One region of the Pseudomonas sp. FW305-7 genome, then DNA from elsewhere that is predicted to be linked to it. Evidence: predicted binding sites of a transcription regulator. Region 1 holds the regulator's gene; each other region holds the start of a gene.
The links. The regulator FliA, encoded in region 1, starts transcription of late flagellar genes. The targets are predictions, from matches to a motif close to CTAAAGTTTNNNNNNNNNNNGCCGNTAA.
Positions count from the first base shown of each region.

Region 1 (6,405 bases):
CGTAACGCTTGAGCATGCTTGGAACATCGAGAATCAATGCAATGCGGCCGTCACCGGTGATGGTGGCGCCGGACATGCCCGGAGTCCCTTGCAGCATTTTGCCCAATGGCTTGATGACCACTTCTTCCTGGCCAACCAGTTGATCGACGACGAAGCCGATCCGCTGAGTGCCCACCGACAGGATCACCACATGGCCTTCGCGCTGTTCTTCATGAGCGGCGGAGCTGACCAGCCAGCGCTTGAGGTAGAACAAAGGCAAGGCCTTGTCCCGCACGATCACCACTTCCTGGCCGTCCACGACGTTGGTGGTCGACAGGTCGAGGTGGAAGATTTCGTTGACGTTGACCAACGGGAACGCAAACGCCTGGTTGCCGAGCATGACCATCAGGGTCGGCATGATCGCGAGCGTCAGCGGCACCTTGATGACGATTTTCGAGCCCTGGCCCTTGGTCGAGTAGATGTTGATCGAACCGTTGAGCTGGGAAATCTTGGTCTTCACCACGTCCATGCCGACACCACGGCCGGACACGTCGGAGATCTCGGTCTTGGTCGAGAAACCCGGGGCGAAAATCAGGTTGTAGCACTCGGTATCGCTCAGACGATCGGCCGCGTCCTTGTCCATCACACCGCGTTTTACCGCGATCGAACGCAGGACGTTCGGGTCCATGCCTTTGCCGTCATCGGAGATCGACAGCAGGATGTGGTCGCCTTCCTGTTCGGCTGCCAGCACCACGCGACCACCACGGGCCTTGCCCGACGCTTCGCGTTCTTCCGGCGACTCGATACCGTGGTCGACGGCGTTGCGCACCAAGTGGACCAGCGGGTCGGCCAGGGCCTCGACAAGGTTTTTGTCGAGGTCGGTTTCTTCACCCACCAGTTCCAGGTTGATCTCTTTCTTCAGCTGACGCGCGAGGTCGCGAACCAGACGCGGGAAGCGCCCGAAGACCTTCTTGATCGGCTGCATCCGGGTCTTCATCACCGCGGTCTGCAAGTCAGCCGTGACCACGTCGAGGTTCGACACGGCCTTTTGCATGGCTTCATCGCCGCTGTTCAGGCCCAGGCGCACCAGGCGGTTACGCACCAGCACCAGCTCGCCGACCATGTTCATGATTTCGTCGAGACGTGCGGTGTCGACCCGCACGGTGGTCTCGGCTTCGCTCGCCGGTTTTTCCGGTGGCGGTGCAGCGGCAGCACGGGCCGGAGCCGGTGCAGCAGCGGCAGCCGGTTTTGGCGCTTCGGCTTTCGCTTCAGGCTTGGCGGCAGGCTTCGGCGCAGCAGCAGCGGCCGGTGCTTTCGCAGGCGGCGTGGCGACTGTCGAAGCGGAGCCGGCAGCAGCGGCGCCGACTTCAGTGAACTTGCCTTTACCGTGCAATTCGTCGAGCAGCGATTCGAATTCGTGATCGCTGATCAGATCGCTACCGGCAGCGGCGGCCGCCGGTGCGGCAGGCACAGGTGCCGAGGCAATCGCCGACTCCAGCGCTTCGACGGCGAAGTTGCCTTTGCCGTGCAACTGATCGAGCAGTGCTTCGAATTCGTCGTCGGTGATGTCCGAGCTGTCGCCTGCTGCCGGCGCTGCAGGTTTGGCTGCCGCCGGCGCGACTGCGTCAGCTGCAAATTGACCTTTACCGTGCAACTGATCGAGCAGTGATTCGAACTCGGCGTCAGTGATTTCATCGCTGGCTGCCTCTTCGGCAGTTTGCGCAGGCGCAGCCGCCACCGGGGCTTCGGCTTCGGCCTTGACGGCGTTCAGCGAGTCCAGCAGCTGTTCAAATTCGTTATCGGTGATGTCGCCCGAATCGCCTTCGACGACCAGTTCTTCGATCATCTCGGCCACTGGCGAAGCCGGGGCTTGATCCGCCGATTGCGGCTCGGCCAGACGCGCCAGTGCAGCCAGCAGTTCCGGAGTCGCAGCAGTGATCGGTGCACGCTCGCGGACTTCGCTGAACATGCTGTTCACCGCGTCCAGTGCTTCGAGGACAACGTCCATCAGTTCTGCATCAACGCGACGCTCACCCTTACGCAGGATGTCGAACACGTTTTCGGCGATGTGACAGCACTCCACCAGCTCGTTGAGCTGAAGGAAGCCGGCGCCCCCTTTTACAGTGTGGAAACCGCGAAAAATTGCGTTGAGCAAATCTGCGTCATCCGGACGGCTTTCCAGCTCGACCAGTTGCTCGGACAGTTGCTCAAGAATCTCGCCGGCCTCAACCAGGAAATCCTGAAGGATCTCTTCATCGGCGCCGAAGCTCATTAATGGGGTGCTCCTACAGGTCTAAAAACCCAAAAAACCTAAAATTCCAAAACTCTAGAATCCGAGGCTGGATAACAAATCGTCCACATCGTCCTGACCGGACACAACGTCTTCTCGTTTATCGGCATGAATCTGCGGACCTTCACCCTGCGAGAGATGTTTTTGTGGATCTTTTTCTGCAAGCATCGCTGCACGGTCATGTTCGATGCCCGCAAAGCGGTCGACCTGACTGGCCATGAGCACGAGTTTGAGCAAATTGCTTTCGACTTCGGTGACCAGTTGGGTCACACGCTTGATCACTTGACCGGTAAGGTCCTGGTAATCCTGAGCCAGCAGGATGTCGTTCAGATTGCTCGACACCGCACGGTTGTCCGTGCTGCTGCGTGACAGAAAACCGTCGACCCGGCGCGCCAGTTCGCGGAACTCTTCAGCCCCGACTTCACGACGCATGAAACGCCCCCAGTCGGTACTCAAGGCCTGGGCTTCTTCAGCCAGGCCATTGACCACCGGCGTGGCGCTTTCCACCAGATCCATGGTGCGGTTGGCCGCGGCTTCTGTCAGCTTGACCACATAGCCCAGGCGTTCGGTGGCGTCGGTGATTTGCGACACTTCCTCGGCCTGCGGCATGTGCGGATCGATCTGGAAGTTGACGATCGCACTGTGCAGTTCACGTGTGAGCTTGCCGACTTCCTGATACAGGCCACGGTCACGGGTCTGATTGAGCTCATGGATCAGTTGCACAGCGTCGCCGAACCTGCCTTTTTCAAGGCTCTCGACCAGTTCGACCGCGTGTTTTTTCAGGGTCGACTCGAAATCGCCCTGTGAAGATTCGTTATGCTCCATAGCTCCCCCGCGCGTCATCAGCCGATGCGTTCGAAAATCTTCTCGATTTTGTCTTTCAACGCCTGAGCCGTGAAAGGTTTGACCACGTAGCCGTTCACACCGGCCTGAGCGGCCTCGATGATTTGCTCGCGCTTGGCTTCAGCGGTCACCATCAGCACGGGCAGATGCTTGAGTTTTTCATCGGCACGCACGTGGCGCAGCAGGTCGATACCGGTCATGCCCGGCATGTTCCAGTCTGTTACCAGAAAGTCGATGCTGCCGCTGTTGAGCACCGGAATGGCGGTAGTGCCATCGTCGGCCTCGACGGTGTTGGTGAACCCAAGATCGCGCAGCAGGTTCTTGATGATCCGCCGCATCGTTGAGAAGTCATCAACGATGAGGATTTTCATGTCTTTGTTCAATTCGACCTCCAAGCAGTCTTAAACGCGCCCAGCACCTGGGCGCGCCACTTCAATCAATCGGCGCAGCACTCGAAGACTGTCTGGAGCACAACAGAGCAAGACCGGTGCCGTTCATCACCGCACCAGCCTCGTTCGCAGTGTCCCCACACTGCCTTCAGCGCGCTCGCCACTCCCCCAAACGCCCCCGCAAACGGGCCGCGCACTGGCTGTGTAACTGGCTGACCCGCGATTCACTGACGCCAAGGACTTCACCGATCTCCTTGAGGTTCAGCTCTTCGTCGTAGTACAGCGCCAACACCAGTCGCTCACGCTCCGGCAAATTGGCAATCGCGTCCGCCAGCGCCGCCTGGAAGCGTTCATCTTCCAGATCGCGTGACGGCTCAAGATGAGCACTGGCGCCATCCTCGTGCAGCCCTTCGTGTTCGCCGTCCTGCAAGAGGTCGTCGAAACTGAACAAGCGACTGCCCAGGGTGTCATTCAAAATCCCGTAGTAATCGTCGAGACTCAATTGGAGTTCGGCCGCAACCTCGTGATCTTTAGCATCACGGCCGGTTTTAGCTTCAATTGCCCGAATTGCGTCGCTGACCATACGGGTGTTGCGGTGAACCGAGCGTGGCGCCCAGTCCCCTTTGCGCACTTCGTCGAGCATCGCGCCGCGGATTCGAATGCCCGCGTACGTTTCGAAACTGGCGCCTTTACTGGCGTCGTATTTGGTCGAGACTTCGAGCAGGCCGATCATCCCGGCCTGAATCAGATCCTCGACCTGCACACTCGCCGGCAATCGCGCCAGCAGGTGGTAGGCGATGCGTTTGACCAGTGGCGCGTAACGCTCGATCAACTCGTACTGCGCGTCACGTGCCGACTTCTTGTAGTAGTTCATACCGCTGGCGGTCATAACACAGGCCCTGCCGTTTGCTGCACGAGGCGCTCGACGAAAAACTCAAGGTGGCCGCGCGGGTTGGCAGGCAGTGGCCAGGTATCGACCTTCTGCGCGATCGCCTTGAACGCCAGCGCGCACTTGGAACGCGGGAAAGCTTCATAGACCGCTCGCTGCTTCTGCACTGCCTTGCGCACGCTTTCGTCGTAGGGCACGGCGCCGACGTATTGTAGGGCCACATCAAGGAAGCGATCCGTGACCTTGGTCAACTTGGCGAACAGGTTGCGGCCTTCTTGCGGGCTCTGCGCCATGTTGGCGAGGACGCGGAAGCGGTTCATGCCGTAATCGCGGTTGAGCAGTTTGATCAGTGCGTAGGCATCAGTGATCGAGGTCGGCTCGTCGCAAACCACCAGCAACACTTCCTGGGCTGCGCGAACAAAACTGACTACCGAGTCACCAATACCCGCAGCGGTGTCGATCACCAGTACATCGAGATTGTCGCCGATGTCACTGAAGGCCTGAATCAGACCGGCATGTTGCGCCGGGCTCAGGTGAACCATGCTTTGGGTGCCGGACGCGGCCGGCACGATGCGGATCCCGCCGGGACCCTGCAACAGCACGTCGCGCAATTCGCAGCGGCCTTCGATCACGTCGGCCAGGGTACGTTTGGGCGTCAGGCCCAGCAGAACGTCGACGTTCGCCAGCCCCAGATCGGCGTCCAGCAGCATGACCCGACGGCCAAGCTCTGCCAGCGCCAGAGACAAGTTCACTGACACGTTAGTCTTGCCGACGCCACCTTTGCCGCCGGTCACCGCGATCACCTGTACGGGATGCATGCTGCCCATGTTATTTCTTTACCTTGTCTTGCATAGACGGAGGCCACATTACTGGCTGCGCGTTCACAACCGGAACAATGCATGGCAGACCATCGATGTAGGTACAAAAACTGTTCATGATTACCTCAGCCAACCTGCTTGGTCGGGCTGTGATAGATATCAGCGAACATGTCGGCCATGGCTTCTTCGCTGGGTTCTTCCTGCATTTGCACGCTGACGGCGCGGCTGACCAGTTGATGACGGCGCGGCAGATGCAGATCATCCGGAATCCGTGGGCCATCGGTCAGGTACGCGACCGGCAATTCATGACTGATCGCCAGGCTCAACACTTCGCCAAGGCTGGCCGTTTCATCCAGTTTAGTCAGGATGCAGCCGGCGAGCCCGCAACGCTTGTAACTGTGATAAGCGGCGGTTAGAACCTGTTTCTGGCTGGTGGTTGCCAGCACGAGATAATTTTTTGCACGGATGCCACGCCCGGCCAGGCTTTCGAGCTGCATGCGCAGGGCTGGGTCGCTGGCTTGCAGGCCGGCGGTATCGATCAGCACCACGCGTTTGCGCAGCAGTGGATCCAGCGCCTGCACCAGCGACTGGCCCGGATCGACGTGGGTCACCGGCACATTGAGGATGCGACCGAGGGTCTTCAGTTGTTCCTGAGCGCCGATACGGAAACTGTCCATGCTCACCAGCGCCACATTCTGCGCGCCGTACTTGAGCACATAACGGGCCGCCAGTTTGGCCAGCGTGGTGGTCTTGCCCATGCCGGCGGGGCCGACCATGGCAATCACACCGCCCTCTTCCAGCGGCTCGACTTCCGGTACGGCAATCATCCGCGCCAGGTGCGCGAGCAACATGCGCCAGGCCTGACGAGGTTCTTCGATATCGGTGATCATCGCCAACAGGTCGCGCGACAGCGGGCCGGACAGGCCGATCCGCTGCAGACGGCGATACAGGTTGGCTTGCGCCGGACGGCTGCCTTGCAGCTGATTCCAGGCGAGCGTGCCGAGCTGGACTTCCATCAGCTCGCGCAGGCTGTTCAATTCAAAACGCATCGAATCCAGCGCACGCGGATCCACGCCGCCGGAGGACTGCGCAGGCGCCGGGGCCGGACGCGCCGGGGCGGCGTAAGTCGGCTCGCTCAGCGGCTCAGCGGCAGTCAGCGGCAGGCCAGCGGTCAACGGCAGCCCGGCGAAAATCTGG
Region 1 is NZ_JBYSZA010000040.1:32,866-39,270, forward strand. It holds gene AC3WMT_RS28730 (chemotaxis protein CheA) at 1-2,251, opposite strand, end outside; gene AC3WMT_RS28735 (protein phosphatase CheZ) at 2,306-3,094, opposite strand; gene AC3WMT_RS28740 (chemotaxis response regulator CheY) at 3,112-3,483, opposite strand; gene fliA (RNA polymerase sigma factor FliA) at 3,650-4,390, opposite strand; gene fleN (flagellar synthesis regulator FleN) at 4,387-5,217, opposite strand; gene flhF (flagellar biosynthesis GTPase FlhF) at 5,334-6,405, opposite strand, start outside.

Region 2 (6,405 bases), on a different contig from region 1:
TAACGTACTGGCCATTCCTTCGGCGGCAGCTTGAAGGTGCCGAAGAGCATGTCCACCAGCGGTGTGTGGATTGCGTAGTTCTTGTAGATGTAGTCCTTGTGCCGGGCGTGGTGCCAATGGTGGTAACGCGGCAGGACGATCAGGTAATTCAGCCAGCCGCCGTTGATCCGCACGTTGGCGTGAGCCAGTACGGCTTGGACGCCGACCAGAATCACGTAGGCATTCAACGCCTGCGGCGCGAAGCCCAGCAGCATCAGCGGCACCAGCACGCCGGTGCGGGTCAGAAGGATTTCGATGAAGTGCACACGCGAGCCAGCAAGCCAGTCCATGTGCGTGCTGGAGTGATGCACGGCGTGGAGGCGCCACAGAAATGGCACGACGTGGTAGAGCCGATGCAGCCAGTACTGACCCAGATCCGCCACCAGTATCGCGAGCAGGAACTGCACCACCAGCGGCAAACTTTGCACGCTGGCCTGCAAGCCCGGCGACACCGCCCAACCGGCGATGTAGCTCGACGAGGCAGTGATGAAGATCAGGATGAACTGCACCAGCATGTGGCTGACGAAAAAGTAGGTCAGGTCGGTACGCCAGTGCGGGCGCAGGATGTTCTGCTCGGGGTCTTTGGAGTAAAGCTTTTCCAGCGGAATAAACACGAGCGCCGAGATCAGCAGCGCCAGCACAAACCAGTCCAGACCGAGCGAGTAAGGGGTCTGCCCGATCTCGCTGACCTGCACATTGGTGCCGCCGAGAAACACCGCCAGGCCTGACGCGACCAGTCCGGTGATGCCCAGGCGTTTACGCTTGTTGAGCAGGATGTTCAGGGTGCCGAGGCTGAACGACAGCACCAGCCCGAGCAACAGCGTGGTACGGGCGAATTGCTCGTCGTAGACCTTGCGCAGTTCGGCCGTGGTCAGCCATTCGGGAAACAGGAAGCAGAATACCGCCAGCAGGCTCAGCAGCCCGAGCGTGGCCGAGATGTAGCCACTGACCCGACCCTCGCCGAATTTGAAGGGAGCGTTGCCGTGCCGCTGAAAATAGGCTTTGAGTCTTTCCATAACTGATCTTCCGTGATTGCGAAAACTGCGACTGGTCAATGCGACGCAGGCAGGCACAAAAAAGCCACGGTCACCGTGGCTTTTTATGGATTACTGCTTCGGCGCGGGGGCCGCACTGCCCGGTTCGGCCGGTTTCGGCGCGGCGTCGTCGAACAGGTTGAGCCGTTCGCGCAACTCGTGTGCCGGTACCGGTTGCTGATCCGCCGGTAGCGCGTTCGGGTCGACCGGCGTTGCCGGAGCGGCGCCGTTCTGACTCTCATCGGCCGGTTTCGCCGGATCGGCACCTTGCGAACCTTCGATCGCGGCTTGGGCCTTTTTGGTCAGCACCACAATGTCGATGCGTCGGTTGACCGGGTTGAACGGGTTTTCCTTGTCGAACAATGCCGACGAGGCGTAACCGACCACCCGCGCCACTTGCGCATCCGGATAGCTGCCCGCAACCAAAGCACGGCGGGCGGCGTTGGCGCGGTTGGCCGACAGTTCCCAGTTACCGAAATCGCCGGTGCCGGTGTACGGCTTGGCGTCGGTGTGGCCGCTGATGCTGATCTTGTTCGGCACCGCTTTGATGGTGTCGGCCATGGCCAGCAGGATGTCTTCGAAGTACGGTTTCAGGCGTGCCGAACCCGAGTCGAACATCGGCCGGTTCTCGGCGTCCATGATCTGGATGCGCAAGCCGTTCGGCGTGATCTCGAAAAGGATCTGGTCCTTGAATTTCTGCAGCTGCGGATTCTCGTCGACCTTGTTCTGCAGTTCTTGCAGGAGCAGTTCCAGACGTTCTTTCTCAACCTGCTCGGCCATGCCTTCAACCTGTTCGGTGTCGACCGTGACCTTGTCCGGTTGCGGCTGGGATTTAACCTCGGGGTTGAGGGTGTTTTCCGGCGCCAGCGTCGGCGTACCGCCCAGATCGATGATGTACGGCGTGCCGCTTTCGGAGAAGCCGACCGGGTCTTTGAAATAGCCGGCGATGGCGATCTTCTGCTCAGGCGTAGCGGTGGACAGCAGCCACAACACCAGGAAGAACGCCATCATCGCCGTGGCGAAGTCGGCGAAGGCGATTTTCCACGCCCCGCCGTGATGCCCGCCGGCTATGCGCTTGACGCGCTTGATGATAATCGGCTGATTATTTTCCATGACTTAGCGACCGCGAACCGCTTGTTCCAGCTCGGCGAAGCTTGGACGGTGCGCCGGGTACAGAACCTTGCGACCGAACTCCACCGCCAGCGACGGCGGCATGCCGGAAGCCGAAGCCACCAGCGAAGCCTTGATGGCCTCGTAGACGTTCAGTTCTTCCTTGGCATCGTGAGCCAACGAGTGCGCCAACGGACCGAAGAAACCGTAGGCCGCGAGAATACCGAAGAAGGTACCCACGAGTGCCGCACCCACGTGCAGACCAATGGACTTCTGATCGCCTTCACCCAGCGAGGCCATGGTCACCACGATACCCAGTACCGCCGCGACGATACCGAAACCCGGCATGGCGTCGGCAATGCCGTTCACCGCGTGGGATGGGTGCTCGAGGTCTTCCTTCAGGCTATACAGCTCCATGTCGAACAGGCCTTCCAGCTCGTGCGGAGCCATGTTGCCGGAGGACATGATGCGCAGGTAATCGCAGATGAACGCGGTCATGCGTTCGTCTTTCAGTACCGCCGGGTACTTGGCGAAGATCGGGCTCGCAGCGGCATCTTCGATGTCGCCTTCGATGGCCATCATGCCTTCGCGGCGGCTCTTGTTGAGGATCTCGTAGATCAGGCCGAGCACTTCCAGATAGAAAGTGTGGCTGAAGCGCGAACTGAACATGCTCAGGGATTTCTTGAGCACGTGCATCGTCATGTAACCGGGGTTGGCCTGGAGGAATGCACCCAGTGCCGCACCACCGATGATCATCACCTCGAAAGGCTGGATCAGGGCGGCAATCTTGCCGTGGGAGAGCACGTATCCGCCGAGCACGCTCGCGAATACGACGATGATGCCGATAATTTTAGCCATAGGTAGAAAGTACTTATTTAAGTCGGGTTCAAGGTCATATTCGGAAGTTAAAAAATCTCTTCTTCTACTTATCGGCAAAACTGCGCCAGACTATAGCCAGTTCAGGCGAAAAGCCAATTTAGCCCATGCCGGGCGCGTCTACAGTCAGTGAAGATCTCGTCCAGACATGGCTAATGAAACGAACGTCCCACACGCAAAACCGACCACCGTCGACGGCTGGGTCAAGCTGCTCGACAGCGTCCGCCTGCCCGTGCCGCAAGAGGCTCACGACAAAGTCTGCCGGGCGATCCGTGATAATCGCAGCTCGATACGCGACATCGCCGACCTGATGCAGGACAGCCCGGCGCTGGCCTTGAGCATCATCCGTGAGGCGAATCGTCACACCCACGGCAACATGGGCACGCCGGCGGAAAATCTTGAAGTTGCGATCAATCGTCTCGGCCTCGCCCGCACTGAAGAGTTGCTCGCGCGCCTGCCGGCCGAACCGCAGATGCAGATCCCCAAGGCCCTGCGCCAACTGCAAATGATCAGCCAGCACGCTTCGCAGCAAGCCAACGGTTTTTTCGCCAGTCGCCTGGCGCGGCTGTGGCAGGACATTCATTGGGGCAGTCTGCTGTTTCTCTCGCCACTATGGCCATTGGCGCTGACCTATCCACAGCTACTTGAAGAGTGGGAGCTGCGAGTTATCCACAAGGGCGAATCGGCGCGGACTGTCGAGAAGCAATTGTTCGGTGTGCGTCTGCTGAAAATCGCTGAAGCGCTGGTGCAAGTCTGGCATCTGCCGATCTGGGTGCAGCAGGGCTACAAATTGCTGCTCAGCGAACAGCGCGAACTGGTCAAAGTGTTGCGCATCGCCCGCGACAGCGAACATCCGCTGCGCCAGCAAAATCGCCTCGACGATGACCCGACCTTGCGTCGCTGGCTCAATCAGCCGGCCAACACCGTTCTGTTGGCCAATGGTCTGGCGCTGTCGGCACAGCAGGCCTGGGACAGTCCGCACAGCGAGCGTTGGCAATACCTGACCAGCCTTTACCTGCAGATTTCGATGGACGAGGTGCAGCAACAGCTGCACCAGCAAGCCGCCAACAGTGCGCGTCAGCATGCAATGCCCGATTTGTGGCACCCGGCGGTTTCGCTGTTGTGGCCGTGGGGCACCCATCGTCTGCCTGCCGGCATGTTGCCCGCGCCAGCGCCGAATGCCGAAGATCTGACCCAGTGGCGTAAACAGTGCGCCGAACTGCTCGCCGAGCCGAGCCGCTTTACCAATGCCATGAGCCTGACCGTCGCCGCCCGCGATGCCTTGGTTGCCAGCGGCATGCGCCGGGTGATGATCCTGATGGCCGATCGCACGCAATCGAATCTGCGTGTGCATCAGACGTTCGGTCTGCCGAAGGCAGCCGGGGCGCTGAATTTTGTCGTCAGCCAAAGCAAAGTCCTGCAACGACTGCTGACCCAACAGGCGCAGGTGCGGATCAATCCCGAGAACAACGCACAATTCTCCGCGTTATTGCCGGCAGGCCTGCGCACGCTGTTCCGTGGCGAGCACCTGTTCCTGCGCTCATTGCTCAATAATGGCCGGGTGATCATGATCGTCGTTGCCGATCAGGGCGGCGGGCCATTCGCCGACATCAGCGTGCAAGCCTTCGGCAAAACCGCGCAGTGCATCGAAAAGGCCCTGCACAGCTTTAGCAGCCGTGGCCGATGAGGCTGCGCTACAATCCTCCCCTTTGTGCCCTGGAGACCTCACATGTCTGACTTCTCTGGCTTGCCGCTCGTTATCGAACCGAGCGACCTGCTCCCTCGGCTCGAGTCCAGCGAACTGATTCTGGTGGACTTGACCAGCCCCGCCCGCTATGCCGAAGGTCACCTGCCCGGTGCACGGTTTGTCGACCCGAAACGCACCCAGCTCGGCCAGCCGCCGGCGCCGGGGCTGCTGCCGGCGAAAGCCGATCTGGAAGCGTTGTTCGGTGAACTGGGCCATCGCAAAGACGCGGTCTACGTGGTCTATGACGACGAAGGCGGCGGCTGGGCCGGGCGCTTCATCTGGCTGCTCGACGTGATCGGTCACGACAAGTACCACTATGTCGATGGCGGTCTGCCGGCGTGGCTGGCGGAAGGTTCGCCGATGTCGATCCAGGTCCCGTCGACTGTCGGCGGCCCGGTGCCGTTGACGCTGCACGAAGAGCCGACCGCCACCCGCGAATACCTGCAAAGCCGTCTCGGCGCCGCCGATCTGGCGATCTGGGATGCACGCGGGCCGCTGGAATACTCCGGTGAGAAAGTGCTCGCAGCCAAGGCCGGGCACATTCCCGGCGCGGTCAACTTCGAGTGGACGGCGGGCATGGACAAGGCACGTCACCTGCGCATTCGCACGGACATGCCGCAGATCCTCGAAGACCTCGGGATCACCAAGGACAAAGAAATCATTACCCACTGCCAGACCCATCACCGGTCGGGCTTCACTTATCTGGTGGCCAAGTCCCTCGGTTATCCGCGGATCAAGGGCTACGCCGGTTCCTGGGGCGAATGGGGCAACCACCCTGACACGCCTGTCGAGATTTAAGGTTTTTAAGGACAACTAATGAAAGAGCGTCTGTTTATCCTCAGTCAGTACCTGCTGCCTCATCACCTGCTGTCGCGCCTGGCCGGCTGCGTCGCCGAGTGCCGCGTGCGCTGGTTCAAGAATGCCTTCACCCAATGGTTCGCCAAGCGTTATCAGGTGGACATGTCGCAAGCGCTGGTTGAAGACCTGACCGCTTACGAGCACTTCAACGCCTTCTTCACCCGTGCCCTGAAAGACGGCGCGCGCCCACTGGACCAGACGCCGGGCGCGATCCTCAGCCCGGCCGACGGTGCGGTCAGCCAACTCGGCCCGATCGAACACGGTCGTGTGTTCCAGGCCAAGGGCCACAGCTTCAGCGTGCTGGAACTGCTCGGCGGTGACGCGGCCAATGCGGCGCCGTTCATGGGTGGCGACTTCGCGACTATTTACCTGTCGCCGAAGGACTACCACCGCGTGCACATGCCGCTGGCCGGCACCCTGCGCGAAATGGTCTACATCCCGGGCCGGATCTTCTCGGTCAACCAGACCACCGCCGAAAACGTGCCGGAACTGTTCGCCCGCAATGAGCGCGTAGCGTGCATCTTCGACACCGAGCGCGGGCCGATGGCTGTTGTGCTGGTGGGCGCGATGATCGTTGCTTCGATCGAAACCGTGTGGGCCGGTCTGGTCACGCCGCCCAAGCGTGAACTGAAAACCTTCCGCTACGACGAAGCCGCCCGTGCGCCGATCCATCTGGAAAAAGGTGCTGAGTTGGGCCGCTTCAAGCTGGGCTCGACCGCGATCGTGCTGTTCGGCCCGGAT
Region 2 is NZ_JBYSZA010000007.1:89,773-96,177, forward strand. It holds gene AC3WMT_RS11545 (sterol desaturase family protein) at 1-1,055, opposite strand, end outside; gene motB (flagellar motor protein MotB) at 1,146-2,186, opposite strand; gene motA (flagellar motor stator protein MotA) at 2,190-3,041, opposite strand; gene AC3WMT_RS11560 (HDOD domain-containing protein) at 3,208-4,746, shown strand; gene rhdA (thiosulfate sulfurtransferase) at 4,789-5,604, shown strand; gene asd (archaetidylserine decarboxylase) at 5,623-6,405, shown strand, end outside.
Region 2: a site for FliA is predicted at 3,110-3,137, ahead of motA (flagellar motor stator protein MotA). Genes of this name have one in related genera too.

Region 3 (6,405 bases), on a different contig from region 1:
GCTGGAATTCTTTGTCTTCGCGCCGAACACCGATCCGACTCAACCCTTCCGTCCGCCAGTCGGTATCGATGGTCGTCGCGAGGATGGCCAGTCGGCCTTCAGTGTCAGTTCCAACAACGGACTGCGGCCGTTCTTCAACGAAGTCTATAAATGCATGGCGGCCCTCGGCCTGCCACGTGACACCTTCATGCACGAAATGGGCGTCAGCCAGTTCGAGATCAACCTGTTGCACGGTGATCCCCTGTTGCTGGCCGACCAGACTTTTTTGTTCAAGCACTTGCTCAAAGAAGTTGCGCTCAAACATGGCCTGACCGTGGTGTGCATGGCCAAGCCACTGGCGCACACGCCGGGCAGTTCGATGCACATTCACCAGAGCCTGGTCGACATCGCGACCGGCAAGAATGTCTTCAGCGATGAGCGTGGCGAACCGACCGCAATGTTCCGCCACTTCATCGGCGGGCAGCAGGCCGGCATGGCCGATTTCACCGCGCTGTTTGCACCGAATGTGAACTCCTACCAGCGCCTGTGCCATCCGTATGCATCGCCGAACAATGCCTGCTGGTCCCACGATAACCGTGCGGCAGGATTGCGGATTCCTGCGAGTTCGCCGGTTGCTCGTCGGGTCGAAAACCGTTTGCCGGGCGCCGATGCCAATCCGTATCTGGCCATCGCCGCCAGTCTGGCCGCCGGTTTGCATGGCATCGAACATGAGCTTGAGCCAAGCGAAGCGATTCAGGGTGAATTCGAGGTGCCGGACAATCTTGCACTGCCGTGTACCTTGCATGCCGCGCTCGAACGTCTGAAACGTAGCCAATTGGCGAGGGAACTGTTCGGGCAGGAGTTCATCGAAGGCTACATCGCTTCGAAGACCATGGAGTTGACCAGCTTCTTTGATGAAATCACTCCCTGGGAACGACGTGTTCTAGCAGCCCAGGCCTGACGTAACGTCGCCATCGGGCTATCGTTCTGGTAGCCCGATATTTACTGCAAGGAGCCGCTCGGAACGCCGATGCGCCAAATCTGGAAATCCTTTCGAGCGCTGTATTTCGCCTCGCTGATGATGTTGATCGGCTCGGGCCTTCTATCTACTTACCTGGCATTGCGCTTGGCCGCTGACCATGTTGACGGGCTGTGGGTCGGTGCGCTGATGGCGGCCAACTATTTCGGTCTGGTGCTGGGCGGCAAGATCGGCCACCGGTTGATCGCCCGGGTCGGGCATATCCGCGCGTATTCGGCGTGTGCCGGGATTGTCGGCGCGGCGGTGCTTGGCCATGGTCTGGTGGATTGGTTGCCAGCGTGGCTGGTGCTGCGGACCATTGTCGGTCTGGGCATGATGTGCCAATACATGGTGATCGAGAGCTGGCTCAATGAGCAGGCTGACGCCAACCAGCGCGGCCTGGTGTTCAGTGGCTACATGATCGCTTCGTATCTGGGGCTGGTGTTGGGTCAGTTGATTCTGGTCATGCATCCCGGCCTGGGGCTGGAACTGCTGATGCTGGTCGCGCTGTGCTTTGCGCTTTGTCTGGTGCCGGTGACGCTGACCCGGCGGATTCACCCGGCACCGTTGCATCCGGCGCCAATGGAGCCGCGCTTCTTTATCAAGCGCGTGCCGCAATCGTTGAGCACGGTGCTCGGTGCGGGGCTGATCATTGGCTCGTTTTATGGTCTGGCACCGTTGTATGCCTCGCAGCAAGGCTTGTCGACCGAGCAGGTCGGTCTGTTCATGGGTAGCTGTATTTTTGCCGGACTGCTGGTGCAGTGGCCTCTGGGCTGGTTGTCTGACCGTTACGACCGCGCGCTGCTGATCCGCTGCTTTGCCGGGTTCCTCGCAGTGGCGGCGTTGCCATTGGCGATCCTGCCGCAGGTGCCGCTGGAAGTGCTGTTTGTGGTCGGCTTTCTCTGTTCGCTGGTGCAGTTCTGTTTGTATCCGCTGGCGGTGGCATTTTCCAACGACCACGTCGAAGGGGATCGCCGAGTGTCGCTGACGGCGATGCTGCTGGTGACGTACGGAGTCGGTGCCAGTATCGGTCCGCTACTGGCGGGTGTGCTGATGAAGTTTCTCGGCAGCCAGAGCCTGTACGCGTTCTTCAGCTTCTTCGCGCTGGTGCTGGTGTGGCGGATCCGTCCGAAAGCCGTGACCAACCTGCATCAGGTCGACGATGCACCGCTGCATCACGTCGCGATGCCGGACAGCATGTCGAGTTCGCCGCTGGTGGCTGCGCTGGATCCGCGTGTTGATGAGCAGGTGGTGCAGGAGCAGATGCAGAATACGGTGACGCCGGAACCTGAGCCCGAGCCAGAACCTGAGAAAGAACCTGAGTCTGAGGTGGTAGCAGGCCCGGATGACGATAGCGAAAAACCCGCGCCGGATATCAGTGGTGCCAGGCCTTAACGAGCGCCGACGGAATTCCCCCGTGATGAGGGGATTTATCCCCGATGGGACACGAAGTGGCCCCGGCCCGGGCTACCGGATTTCACTGATACAGCGCATTGAATGGTTTGAGGGCGCTTCGCACCCTATCGGGGATAAATCCCCTCGCCACAAGTAATCATTCGGAATCGGGTATTTTGTTGGAAATAAAAAAGGGCAGTCCCGCCAAGGACTGCCCTTTCTATTTATGCCGATGCGTTCGATTCAGAGATCGTCTTTATCGAAGCGCCGGGCTTCACGCTGCAACTGATAAACGAAACGCTCAACGTTGCGTGCAGCCTGGCCGCTGATGTTGTGGAAGCGCAGGCCGGCGAAAGTGATGTTGAGTTTTTCTTCGAAGTGCAGATACCGCAGTTCAACCGAAGCCGGCTGGTTGCCGAACAGCGGCGGGGCGATCATGCGGTCGTAGACCTGGCCAAGTTGCAGGCGGTCAGTGATGTCGCCTTCGAAACGCAACTTGCAGCCAGTGGCGGAAATATCCAGCAACTTGCCGTTGATCGGCGCCTTGAGCTTCTCGCCGCCCAGTTCGACGCTGACCAGATCGGTCAGTTTCAGTGCGGCGCGGAAAGCGTTACGGCGCTGGTGGTAAACCACCTCGGTCGGTAGCTCGCCGGTATAGAAGCGGTCACCGTCAGACTCTTCGATGTTCAGCGTGCCGGTGCATTCCCAGGCAATGCGTACGCCTTCATGGAAACCTTCAACCCTGAACGGTTCGCCGGCGAGCAGGAAGCGTTCGCCATCGCGCGGGATCATTTCGTCGAGGGCAATCGAGGCGCTGTCGCGGTCGACTTTGATCAGGTAGCTCTGGAAGCGCTGGCTGCGTTCGTGGAACGTTATGATCAGCGGGTCGTGGCTATCTTGCAGTTGGCGCAGGTTGCTGGAGATTTCCAGTGGCGTGGTGAGCACCTTTGGTGGCTGCGGAGCATCATCCGCGCTTAGGGCGTTTGGCACGTTTTCTCAATCTCCAGACAAAATTTGACGATGGCTAGCCAGCATTTTGCCAGCATGTTTCACGGGTTGATAGTGCGGGCCCGTCGAATGGCTCACGCCTGGCTGAGCGTACGTGGCTTGGCAGGTTTGGCGAAAGTGCCGCTGGCGTCATACAGCGCTGGCGGTTCGCCGCCGGTGAGGATTTTCAGCTGATTGGCCGTGGTGGCCTGCTGGATCTGGATCGATTGGCCATTCTTGACGTTGGCGGCCTGGCACTGAGCGATAAGATCGGTCAATGCGTCACCTTGCGTCAGCAACTGCGCGCCGATGCTCGACTGGCTGGCCAGTTGCTCGAGACCTTGGCGATCCGTCGACAGGCCAAGGCTGGCGAGAATTTCGCTGCGTTTGCGGCCATGCTGTTCAAGCAGAATGATCAACGCCTGTTTGCGCGCCAGAATTTCTTCCAGCAGTGGCATGTCACGACCGTGCAAGGCGAGGGACTCGGTTTGCAGTAACTCCAGCAAATCTTGAGCTGGAGCAAAGTCGTCGTTGATCAGTTGCAGTAAGTTAGTGTCGTGCATGGCTGGCCTTGGGTTTTAAGCGTCCAAAAGCCTGGCGCCGGCGAAAGCCTAGCGCTGGGCTTCGAAGTTGAGCAGTTTGCTGGCTACACGGTTGCTGTCGACTTTATAGCTGCCATCGGCAATCGCGGCTTTCAACTCAGCCACACGGGCTTTGTCGACAGCAGGCTGATCGCGCAGCTTGTCAGTGACCTTCTGCAACTGTTGAGCCTCATTACTGAGGTGTACCGATTCCCCGCTTTTTACGGTGCTGGCCGTTTCGGCCGGGGTATTCAGCGGCGCCGAAGTGCCGGTTTCGGCGGTTTCCTTGGCGTTGCTGGTACGTGTACTGCCCGTAAGGGACGAGGAGCTGTTCAAACGGCTGAAATCGATGACCATGATAAAAAACCTCTGGGAATTTGGACGCTTGCCATGTTTTCGGCCATCCCCTGGAAAACTTTAGGCTCATTTGCCAATGAGTCTGCATGCGCCGTCGCGTGTCCTGCTGCGGCACAGTTTAGGGAAGCGACGGGGTCCGCGCCAGTTTTCTCATGAGTGTTTTACATGGCGACTTCCACCTGGCCCGGCGCGGTGACTTGCGCCTTGATGACGCGTTGGGAGTTGAGGTTTTTCACCCGGATCTGTTCTTTCAAACCGCCATTGGCCAGTGCTTCGCCGGGCATGCGCACGGCAAGCGTGCCGCTGCGGGCGGTGATGACCACTTGATCGCCCTTGCGCACGACTTCTGCCTGTTCGAGGTGGACCAGTGTAATGACCTGATCGGCGACCGTTGGTCGGGTTAATTTTTGCCCGATCGCTTCGTCTACCGAGGTCAGAAAACCTTGATTGATCACGCTGATGTCGCGTTCACGCAAGGTCACATCCTGCGGCTCGATAATCCCGGCGCGTTTGAGTGGTCGGGTGGTGGTCACAATCTCGCGAAACAGGCGGACTTGAGCGGGCACGAACACGGTCCAGGGCGAGCTGCCTTCACAGCGAACCTTGACGGTTACCCGGCCCAGCGGACGTGCCGGACTCTCCAGCGACGCTGTCAATTCCTTGTCGCACATAGGCATGCGCATACGGGGGTCGAGCTGGTTGACTTCGATTTCGTAGCGGCCTTCCGTTTGACTGGTAGCCAGATAGTCTTCTACGGTGAACTCAAGAAAGCCCTGAGTGACGCCGATAAGCATGTCAGGCAAGGTAACCGCATCAGCAATGGCAGGGCTGCCAGCGAAAAAGAAGCAAACGGCGGACACCGCGCAAAGCCCTCTGCGAAGGGGAGATGTCAGGCGTCGAAAAAATGTCGTTTGAGCGTTCATACGAGTTAAAAAGCAAGCGCCGTGCCGTTTAGCAATGAATGTGCGTCGCAACAACACTTGGCGTTGGTGTAGGAGTCTGGGCATGGCTGGTGTAATGGATTCGGTGAACCAGCGCACGCAACTGGTAGGGCAGAATCGCCTGGAGCTGTTGTTGTTCCGTCTCGACGGTCAGCAGCTCTACGGCATCAACGTGTTCAAGGTACGGGAAGTGCTGCAATGCCCGTCACTGACGTTGATGCCCAAGTCCAGTCCTGTCGTGTGCGGGGTGGCGAATATCCGGGGGGCGACCATTCCGATCCTTGATCTGGCAATGGCCACCGGCTCGGGTGCGTTGAAAGACAAGAAAAACCCGTTCGTGATCATCACGGAGTACAACACCAAGACCCAGGGTTTCCTGGTCCGCTCGGTGGAGCGCATCGTCAACATGAACTGGGAAGAGATTCATCCACCACCCAAGGGTACCGGTCGCGATCATTACCTGACCGCTGTGACTCGGGTGGACAATCAGTTAGTCGAAATCATCGACGTCGAGAAAGTGCTGGCGGAAGTCGCACCGACGCCGGAAGCGATTTCGGTCGGCGTGGTCGATGTCGAGACCCAGACCAAGGCGTTGTCGCTGCGGGTGCTGACGGTCGATGACTCGTCGGTGGCGCGCAAGCAGGTCACGCGTTGCCTGCAGACGATCGGCGTCGAAGTGGTGGCGTTGAACGACGGCAAGCAGGCGCTGGATTACCTGCGCAAGCTGGTCGACGAGGGCAAGAAGCCGGAAGAAGAGTTCCTGATGATGATCTCCGACATCGAGATGCCGGAGATGGACGGGTACACCCTGACGGCGGAGATCCGCGGCGACGCGCGCATGCAAAAGCTTCATATCATCCTGCATACTTCGTTGTCCGGGGTATTCAATCAGGCGATGGTCAAGAAAGTCGGTGCTGATGACTTCCTGGCCAAATTCCGTCCTGATGACCTGGCATCCCGGGTAGTCGACCGGATCAAAGCAGCAGATATCAGCTAGGGGCCTTTTGCCCCTGGCGGTCAACACGATTTAAGAGGCGGCATCATTGTCTACGGGTAATTTGGATTTCGAACAGTTCCGGGTATTCCTGGAAAAAGCCTGTGGCATTTTGCTCGGTGAAAACAAGCAGTACCTGGTCTCGAGCCGTCT
Region 3 is NZ_JBYSZA010000009.1:4,198-10,602, reverse strand. It holds gene AC3WMT_RS13175 (glutamine synthetase family protein) at 1-940, shown strand, start outside; gene AC3WMT_RS13170 (MFS transporter) at 1,010-2,392, shown strand; gene AC3WMT_RS13165 (flagellar brake protein) at 2,636-3,382, opposite strand; gene AC3WMT_RS13160 (flagella synthesis protein FlgN) at 3,475-3,942, opposite strand; gene flgM (flagellar biosynthesis anti-sigma factor FlgM) at 3,991-4,317, opposite strand; gene flgA (flagellar basal body P-ring formation chaperone FlgA) at 4,479-5,240, opposite strand; gene AC3WMT_RS13145 (chemotaxis protein CheV) at 5,323-6,255, shown strand; gene cheR (protein-glutamate O-methyltransferase CheR) at 6,302-6,405, shown strand, end outside.
Region 3: a site for FliA is predicted at 4,354-4,381, ahead of flgM (flagellar biosynthesis anti-sigma factor FlgM). Genes of this name have one in related genera too.